DNA from 3 places in the Enterovibrio litoreus genome. Region 1 is predicted to be linked to each of the others. Evidence: predicted binding sites of a transcription regulator. Region 1 holds the regulator's gene; each other region holds the start of a gene.
What was found. Region 1 encodes PurR, which represses purine synthesis genes. Its sites were predicted from a motif close to TNANGNAAACGTTTNCNTNA; they were not measured.
Positions count from the first base shown of each region.

Region 2: the regulator PurR is predicted to act here: its motif matches at 1,170-1,189, upstream of glpX (class II fructose-bisphosphatase).
Region 3: the regulator PurR is predicted to act here: its motif matches at 1,818-1,837, upstream of purM (phosphoribosylformylglycinamidine cyclo-ligase).

Region 1 is NZ_CP166194.1:1,883,933-1,887,186, forward strand. It holds gene torA (trimethylamine-N-oxide reductase TorA) at 1-256, shown strand, start outside; gene torD (molecular chaperone TorD) at 356-1,003, shown strand; gene purR (HTH-type transcriptional repressor PurR) at 1,433-2,443, shown strand; cyclic di-GMP riboswitch class I at 2,751-2,849, shown strand; gene AB8599_RS08220 (TfoX/Sxy family DNA transformation protein) at 2,965-3,254, shown strand, end outside.
Region 2 is NZ_CP166194.1:3,303,775-3,307,028, forward strand. It holds gene glpK (glycerol kinase GlpK) at 1-1,101, shown strand, start outside; gene glpX (class II fructose-bisphosphatase) at 1,282-2,289, shown strand; gene AB8599_RS14805 (DHA2 family efflux MFS transporter permease subunit) at 2,408-3,254, opposite strand, start outside.
Region 3 is NZ_CP166194.1:2,716,101-2,719,354, reverse strand. It holds gene purN (phosphoribosylglycinamide formyltransferase) at 76-711, opposite strand; gene purM (phosphoribosylformylglycinamidine cyclo-ligase) at 714-1,757, opposite strand; gene upp (uracil phosphoribosyltransferase) at 1,937-2,563, shown strand; gene AB8599_RS11970 (uracil-xanthine permease family protein) at 2,656-3,254, opposite strand, start outside.

The DNA of each region.
Region 1 (3,254 bases):
CGTATGTCGTATTGAAGAAGGTGCTTGGTATGCGCCACTTGAAGGCGGCAAGCCGGGTACACTTTGTACTTACGGCGATCCAAACGTCCTGACTGTAGACATTGGTACTTCTAAGCTAGCGCAAGCAACCTCTGCGCATACCGCGCTGGTTGAAATTGAGAAGTACACGGGTGAAGCGCCAGCAGTAACAGGCTTCAGCGGCCCTATCGAAATTGACGATGTAAACCCACTGTTCCCGGCGATGGATATCGCATAAGAGACAGTGTGAAGAAAAAGGGCAGCTTAGCTGCCCTTTTTTACTCTATGTTAGATACACTTACTAACACGCTTCGTTTCTCTAACTATCGGGATGACAATGCAAGAATTTATTGCCATTAACGAACAACGCGCCGAATTTTACTGGTGGATGTCTTCTTTATTTGCTAACGAATTGACGCAAGAAGACCTCAATAATTATCACGGCGCAGACATGGGTAATTACTTTTCATCGTTAGCGATGACTCAAGAATTAAAAGCGCCGATCGCCGACTTTCGCAATGCACTCGCCGCGCTAAAACTTCGCGAAGATGCGCAGCTCGAGCTAGCGGCTGATTTCTGCGGTTTATTCCTCAGCACGCCCAAAACAGGCGCATTACCTTATGCGTCTATTTATATCGGTGAAACCGGTCTGTTGAACGATAAGCCCGCGCAAGAAATGGGTCAATGGATGGAAAAGTACGGCATTGCTCAACGTAAAGATTTCAATGAACCGTTTGACCATCTAGCGGTTGTGCTCGATTTCATGGGCAACCTCGTGATGTTAGCCAACAAGGAAACCGAGGAAGACCGACAAGAAGCTATGATGCAAGAACAACAAGCATTTTTGGAAACCATGGTGATGCCTTGGCTAGGCAACTTTCAAAAGGCGCTTAACCAATTCGATCAATTCGGTTTTTATAAAGCCGCTGGTGCATTGCTAACCGCATTTATGACATTGGATCTTTTATTCCTGAAAGGCGAATAAACCCGTTTCCCAAAGAGAACATGAAGCCGGGCAAGCCCGGTTTTTTCTTTTTTGAGCACGAAAACCGGAAAAAACCTGCTATTTCCCAAGCTTGATACGCTTCAAGCTTATGCGAGTCGCTTCAATTGATTAATTGCGGGCGCGGTCATGAGCCAGTAAACTGTGAACGCAAGCGATTGGCATTGAGACGTTTCTGTAATTTTGCAAACACCTAGTCAAAATGCCACGCACAGTAACCCCCCCTAACTACCACACTTGATGGAAAGCAAGTTGCTGGCAGTGTCGAGAAAGCATGACGACAAGGGGCTGAGAGTCAGTCTCTCCACCTTTTTAAAACGAATCCATTACGCCGCTTAGCATAGCGGCGTAAACATATTGAGCAGCCTCTATTTTTCAAGCTGCGAATGAAAACGATAAGAAGATTACCCAATGGCAACAATTAAAGATGTCGCACGCATGGCTGGTGTATCTACGACAACCGTTTCACACGTGATCAATAAAACACGTTTTGTCGCAGAAAACACAACCAAGAAAGTATGGGCCGCAGTCGACGACTTAAACTATGCGCCGAGTGCCGTTGCGCGCAGCTTGAAATGCAATTCAACACGCACTATCGGCATGCTGGTGACCAAATCTACCAACCCATTCTTTGCGGAAGTGGTTCATGGCGTTGAAGAATACTGCTATCGAGAAGGTTACACGCTGATCTTATGCAACACCGAAGGTAACCTTGCGAAACAACGCGACTACTTGCGCATGTTGGCAGAGAAGCGCGTTGATGGTCTTTTAGTGATGTGTTCAGACCTGAATGAAGAACTCTTGACGCTGTTGGAGAAAAAGAAAGATCTGCCAATGGTTGTGATGGACTGGGGCACTCAGCACGTGCATACAGACTGCATTCAAGACAATGCGGAAATGGGCGGCTACATTGCAACCAAACACTTCATTGATAACGGCCACACTAAAATTGGCTGTATTTCAGGCCAACTAGATAAGCTGACTTGCCAGACTCGACTAGAAGGCTTCAGAAAAGCGTTGTCAGAAGCAGGTCTTGAAGAGAATCCAAATTGGATTGTTGAAGCTGACTTCGAATGTGACTCTGCCGTTGAAGCTGCTAACATGATTTTGGCTCAGGAAGATCGACCAACGGCGGTGTTCTGTTTCAACGACATTATGGCACTGGCTGCCATCAGTACCTTTCGTCAGGCTGGCTTAGACATTCCTAATGATATATCCATCATTGGCTATGACAATATCGATTTAGCCGCATTTTTCTCTCCGCCACTCACCACCATCCACCAGCCGAAAAATCGACTGGGCAAGACGGCGATCAAATTACTGTTGGAGCGTTTAGCTAACAAAGAAAACCAACAACAAATCTTCGTGATGCAGCCGGAATTAATTGTTCGCAGTTCGGTGAAAAATCTGCGCTCAGAATAACATTTCTCTAAAATCCTCAACACTAAAAAGCTCGGAAATAACCATCTGGGCTTTTTCTTTTCTGGCAAGTTTTCCGACACTTTCAAACACATTTTTGCGACTAACCTCTTAAACACCAAATTGTCTAGTTTTCTAGTGCTACCCTTTATCCCAGTCGGAAAACGACCAATTTGGTCAAAAATGTTTCTATTACAAAGACAACCGAATATTTTCAACCACATCAATAGGATCCTATCTGAACCAAGATCACATTTTTTGAGACCAGCAATAACGACAAAATGATGCGATTCAGTTAATCTAAACGCCGTTAAGAAAAAGGCAAACCACCGCGAAAGCGTGGGACGCAAAGCTTCCGGCCTCTCAACACTGAATTCAATTTCGTGTTAGTGGTAGCGGAGCTACCGATGACGTTAGCATTTCCATATCGGATTCTTCCGGTTGGTTGACAATTCTCTGAATTAGCTTTGCTACGTTGCTCCTTGACCATTCATCCAGGAACGTATTGATTGAGAATAAGTCACATGGATAAACCTACACTAAAAAACACACTAAAATTCTTCGAATGTCTGGGCAAAATCAAATCTCGATCCATGTTTGGGGGGTTTGGCATATTTTGCGATGAGACAATGTTCGCACTGGTCGTCACCGATCAGCTTCACCTTCGTGCCGGTCAAGCGAATGAAGCTGAATTCAAGAAACTAACGATGACGCCTTACGTCTACAAAAAGCGCGGTTTCCCTGTCGTGACTAAGTACTATGCTGTGCCGGACAATTGGTGGGAGCAACCTGACGAGTTGATGGCTTATGCCAC
Region 2 (3,254 bases), 1.4 Mb from region 1:
CCCTATTTCTCTGGCACCAAAATAAAATGGATTCTGGATCATGTCGAAGGAGCACACGAACTTGCGGCGAAAGGCGATCTCTTGTTCGGCACGATTGATACTTGGCTTATTTGGAAAATGACCCAAGGGCGCGTTCACGTTACCGATTACACCAACGCTAGCCGCACCATGCTGTTTAACATTAATACCCTTGAATGGGATGACACCATGCTCAAAGCACTTGGTATCCCTGCGTGCATGATGCCAGAGGTAAAACCCTCTTCTACGGTATATGGCGAAACCAACATTGGGGGTAAAGGCGGTACGCGGATCCCCATCGCAGGTATTGCAGGGGATCAGCAAGCGGCCCTGTTTGGCCACATGTGCGTCGAAGCAGGCCAAGCCAAGAATACCTATGGCACAGGCTGCTTTTTGCTAATGAATACAGGCAAAGAAAAAGTTTCTTCCCAAAATGGCTTGCTGACCACATTGGCGTGCGGCCCTAAAGGCGAAGTGGCTTACGCACTAGAAGGCGCAGTGTTCATGGGCGGCGCATCGATTCAATGGCTGCGCGATGAAATGCATCTGATCAAAGATGCCAAAGATTCCGAATATTTCGCTACCAAGGTAGATACCAGTAATGGCGTGTATGTCGTCCCTGCCTTTACTGGTCTTGGCGCCCCTCATTGGGACCCTTACGCACGCGGTACAATTGTCGGTATCTCGCGTGGTGTCAACGCCAACCACATTATCCGAGCCACATTGGAAGGCATTGCCTATCAATCGCTGGACGTTATCACTGCGATGCAAGCAGACTCAGGCATCAAACTCAATTTTCTCAAAGTGGATGGTGGTGCCGTTGCCAACAACTTTTTGATGCAGTTCCAATCGGATGTCCTCAACACCGAAGTGCATCGCCCTAAGGTGACTGAAGTGACCGCATTGGGCTCTGCCTATTTAGCGGGTCTCGCCGTCGGTTTCTGGAGCAGCATTGATGAGCTAAAGAACAAAGCGGAAATCGACCGATGCTTTAGCCCGAGTGCTGATGATGGAAAACGAAGCCGCCGCCACCGTGGCTGGCAGCGCGCCATTGAGTGCGCAAAGGGATGGGCTGTTGACTGACCTTCAAACCGGTTTAACCTACTGACTATTCATTTAAAAAGGGGCGTGCCCCTTTTTTTTCGTCTCAAAAACGCAAACGTTTCCTATTTGCTTATGGTAAAATCCGCGCCGAGTTTTTTCGCTATCAGACAAGGGCGCTGGTAGCTTTTGATTCCACAAAATAATGACACTGGAGATCGGATGAAACGCGATTTAGCAATGGCTTTTTCACGCGTCACAGAGGGCGCGGCACTGGCGGGTTACAAGTGGCTTGGCCGCGGTGACAAGAACGCAGCAGACGGTGCAGCAGTAGAAGTAATGCGTATTCTTCTGAACAAAACCGAGATTGAAGGTGAAATTGTTATTGGTGAAGGCGAAATCGACGATGCGCCGATGCTGTTCATTGGTGAAAAAGTGGGTTTGGGCGGCGATGCAGTAGATATCGCTGTTGACCCGATCGAAGGCACGCGCATGACCGCAATGGGTCAGTCAAATGCACTGGCCGTGCTAGCCGCTGCCGAGAAAGGCAGCTTCCTAAAAGCACCTGACATGTACATGGAAAAATTGTGTGTGGGCCCAGATGCAAAAGGTGTGATTAACCTTGAACTCCCGCTGCGCGACAACCTGATCAACGTCGCTAACGCTCTGGGAAAATCCCTGGATGAACTCGTTGTCACCACACTCGCAAAACCACGCCATGATGACACCATCCGCGAAATGCAAGAAATGGGCGTGCGCGTATTCGCGATCCCTGATGGCGACGTTGCAGCTTCCATTCTAACTTGTATGCCCGACAGCGAAGTTGACCTCATGTACGGCATTGGCGGCGCGCCTGAAGGGGTGGTTTCAGCTGCCGTTATCCGTGCTTTGGGTGGTGACATGAATGGTCGCCTTCTGCCGCGTCATGAAGTGAAAGAAGACAATGAAGATAACCGCCGCATGGGCGAAATTGAAACTGCTCGCTGCAAAGAAATGGGCATTGAAACCAACATCTGTCTGAGCATGTCTGACATGGCCAGCAGCGACAATGTTATCTTCTCGGCAACCGGCATCACCAAAGGCGATCTATTGGAAGGCATCACCCGTAAAGGGAATATCGCCACCACAGAAACCCTGCTGATTCGTGGTAAGTGCCGCACCATTCGTCGCATCAAGTCTATCCACTACATGGATCGCAAAGACGACGCAGTCAAAGCACTTATTCTGTAACGCCGCATAGTGAGTGACCGTTCACTGTCACGCACACTTGATACAGAAAAAGCACGCCTCGGCGTGCTTTTTTAATGGTCGTCATTTTCCCTTGGTACAGCAAATCGAGCACCGTGAATCAGGGTGACGCTGCCACCTTGGCGGCTTTCTTATTCGGTGTTTTTTTAAACAAGGCTAACAGTGGGATCAACACAATATAAGAGACCATGATAAAGCCAAACGAGTAAACAAACGCCAGCAAGGTCGATTGCTGATGCAACAATTGTGTCACTGACACGATAAAACTCGGGTCCGTCACCGTTGTGCCTTGCGACGCGGCAAGTTGCTGTACAACAGGGTTATCCGGCGTCACACCACCTCCTAGCGCATGCCACTCTTTTTGCTGAATTTGGCTGAAATAGGTATTCACAATAGAAATCCCAAACGAGCCACCGAGTGTCCGGCAAAGGTTAAATACCACCGCGCCTCCCACCGCTTGATTTGGCGCCAATGTCGCATACGCCAATTGGCTAAGTGGTGCAAACACCAGTCCCATTCCTGCGCCCTGCACGATACTCGGCATCAACACCCAAAACATATCTATGTCTAGGGAGTAATGCATCATCATGAAGCTACCCATGGCGTTTAGCGTTAGCCCAACTACAATCAGCATACGCGGATCTAGCCGATCGATGATGCGTGAGATCGACAACAATACAATGGCGGATGCTAACCCTCGTGGCGCCATCATAAAGCCGGTGGTTTCCACTGGATAATTCAACAATTGCTCTAACATCATAGGCTGAAGTTGAACAATACCAAACATGCCCATCGAGAACCCTGTCATCACGATGCATGACAGCGCAAGGTTGCGATCTTTGAGCAGCCACATTGGGGCAATGTCTCCTTTGGTCCGAAAAGAACGAATCAAAAAGAACACCCAAGCTAGCACCGAAATGATCGTCGCAAACAAAATGGTATTGGAG
Region 3 (3,254 bases), 830 kb from region 1:
CGCCACTTCATCCGTGGCGCGTTTTTTATTGGCTGCTTTTCGCCAATTGCTATGTGTTTGAGTAGCCGAATTCAGTTATTCAGGCGCATAGCCATGCTGGCCGAGCGTCACACTGTCTAACACGGCATTGCCTCCAACCATTTGTAGTCTATCTTGGCAAAACCATTCAACGACGAGCGGGTAGATGCGGTGTTCCTGCTCTTGGATACGTTCAAATACGGAATCCGCATTGTCGTCTTCAAAAATAGGAACGCGCGCTTGAAGAATAACGGGGCCACCGTCTAACTCTTCAGTAACAAAGTGCACTGACGTTCCATGCTCTTTATCACCTGCATCAATGGCGCGCTGGTGGGTATTTAACCCCGGGTATTTGGGTAACAGTGAAGGGTGGATGTTTAACATCTTGCCTTCATAGTGACGAACAAACGCCGGCGTCAGAATACGCATAAAACCTGCCAGCACGATCAGATCGGGCTCATATTCATCGATGGTCGCCATTAACTGGTTGTCGTATTGGCTGCGATCAGTGATACCTTTGCTGGCAACCACCACCGCATCAATACCTGCATCCTTTGCACGAACGAGACCGTAAACGTCTTCTTTATTCGCAATCACCGCCGCAATATGAATGTCATTTTTATCATGACAGCGATCGATGATAGCTTGAAGGTTAGAGCCATTCCCTGAAACCAGAACAACCAGCTTTTTCATGGTTACTCCTTGATCTCTACCTGCTCTTCACCGTCGGCAGCGTTTTCAATGTTGCCTAGCAACCACGCATTTTCGCCTTCTTGATTCAGGATATTGATCGCTTGCTGTGCTTGCTCTGCTGGGAGAGCAACGATCAGACCGACACCACAGTTGAAGGTGCGATACATTTCATGATCCGTCACGTTGCCGTTTTCTTGTAGCCAAGTGAAGATCGCAGGCCATTCCCAGCTGTTGCCGTTAATAACTGCTTTAGTGCCTTGCGGCAATACGCGAGGAATATTTTCCCAGAAACCGCCGCCTGTGATGTGAGAAATCGCATGCGCATCGCAAGTTTCAAGCATCTTTAAAACAGGCTTAACATAAATGCGGGTAGGTTCTAGTAGGTGCTCACCCAGTGTTTTACCGTCCAACTCTGCATTCACATCGGCGTTAGACACTTCGATGATTTTGCGAACCAAGCTGTAACCGTTTGAGTGAGGGCCTGATGATGCGATAGCAATGATGGCATCGCCAGCACTGACTTTCGTTCCATCAATAATGTCTTCTTTTTCCACAACGCCGACGCAGAATCCTGCTACGTCATAATCTTCACCTTCATACATACCTGGCATTTCAGCGGTTTCACCACCAATCAGTGCACAGCCTGATTGCAAGCAACCTTCACCAATGCCCGTAACAACGCTTGCTGCGGTATCAATATCCAACTTACCTGTCGCGTAGTAATCAAGGAAGAATAATGGTTCAGCACCTTGAACAATCAGGTCGTTGACACACATCGCGACCAAATCGATGCCAATGGTGTCGTGTTTTTTCAGATCCATCGCTAGGCGAAGTTTGGTGCCTACACCGTCAGTACCTGAGACCAGTACCGGTTGTTTGTATTTTGTAGGCAGTTCACAAAGTGCGCCGAAGCCACCGATACCACCCATCACTTCAGGGCGACGAGTACGCTTAACTACGCCTTTGATTCTGTCGACCAGGGCGTTGCCTGCATCGATATCTACACCTGCATCTTTGTAGCTTAGAGAAGACTTATTATCGCTCACTGGGGATCCTTACCGAGTTGTGGACTTAAAAGCCGCGCCATTTTAACAGCGACATTCTAAAAAGGAAAACGTTTGCGTAAGGCAAATTGCAGCAAAAAAACGCAACTGGTTGTATGTAACTATTCCGCTCATTTTTCTTGTGTATAATGCGGGGAATTTGTTTTTTGCAGGAGTCTGTCATGAAAGTCGTTGAGGTTAAGCACCCGCTGGTTAAGCATAAAATCGGTTTGATGCGTGAAGGTGATATCAGTACCAAGCGTTTTCGCGAATTAGCGACCGAAGTTGGCAGCCTGCTGACGTACGAAGCAACATCAGATTTCGAAACAGAAAGAGTCACCATTGAAGGCTGGAATGGCCCGGTTGAAGTCGACCAAATCAAAGGTAAGAAGGTCACGGTTGTGCCAATCCTGCGCGCGGGTCTAGGCATGATGGACGGCGTTCTTGAGCACATTCCAAGTGCACGTATCAGTGTTGTTGGTATTTACCGCGACGAAGAAACGCTAGAGCCTGTGCCTTATTTCCATAAGCTTGCAAGCAACATCGAAGAGCGCATGGCGCTGGTGGTTGACCCCATGCTGGCGACGGGCGGTTCGATGATCGCGACGATCGATCTGTTGAAAGAAAACGGTTGTGACAACATTAAAGTATTGGTTCTGGTTGCGGCACCTGAAGGTCTTGAAGCCTTAGAAAAAGCGCACCCGGACGTTGAACTGTACACTGCAGCAATCGATGAAAAACTGAATGATAAAGGCTACATCGTTCCTGGTTTGGGCGATGCCGGCGACAAGATTTTCGGTACTAAGTAACTGAGCTAATGTCATCGAAAGCGGAAACGCAATATGTAAAAAGGCTTCCCGAGGGAAGCCTTTTTTGTGCTTAGTGGAATGTGTTCAAAGGCTTAGTCTTCCATCTGGGCATTATCAACAACGTGGGTTTCACCCATGTCATGCGGCAGAATAAGGTTCAGCAAGATAGCGACGATACCGCAAAGACTGATGCCTTGTAGACTGAATTCACCAATACCAAACGCCATGCCACCAATACCAAATACCAGCGTCACTGCCACAATGGTCAGGTTGCGAGCTTTATGTAAATCGACCTGATTTTTGATCAAGGTGTTGAGGCCAACTGTAGCAATAGAGCCAAACAGCAAAATCATGATGCCGCCCATGACTGGAACTGGAATGGTTTGCAGCACTGCGCCCAATTTACCGACAAATGCCAAGATGATGGCGGTCACCGCTGCCCACGTCATGATCGCGGGGTTAAATGCGCGCGTTAGCATCACGGCCCCCGTCACTTCACTGTAGGTGGTGTTAGGCGGCGCACCGAACATGGATGCTGCCATGGTTGCGATGCCATCACCTGCCATGGTGCGGTGTAGGCCCGGCTTCTTCAGATAGTCTTTTCCGGTGACATTTGAAATCGCCAGCATGTCGCCCACGTGCTCGACCGCAGGCGCGATAGCCACAGGGATCATGAACAAAATCGCGTTAA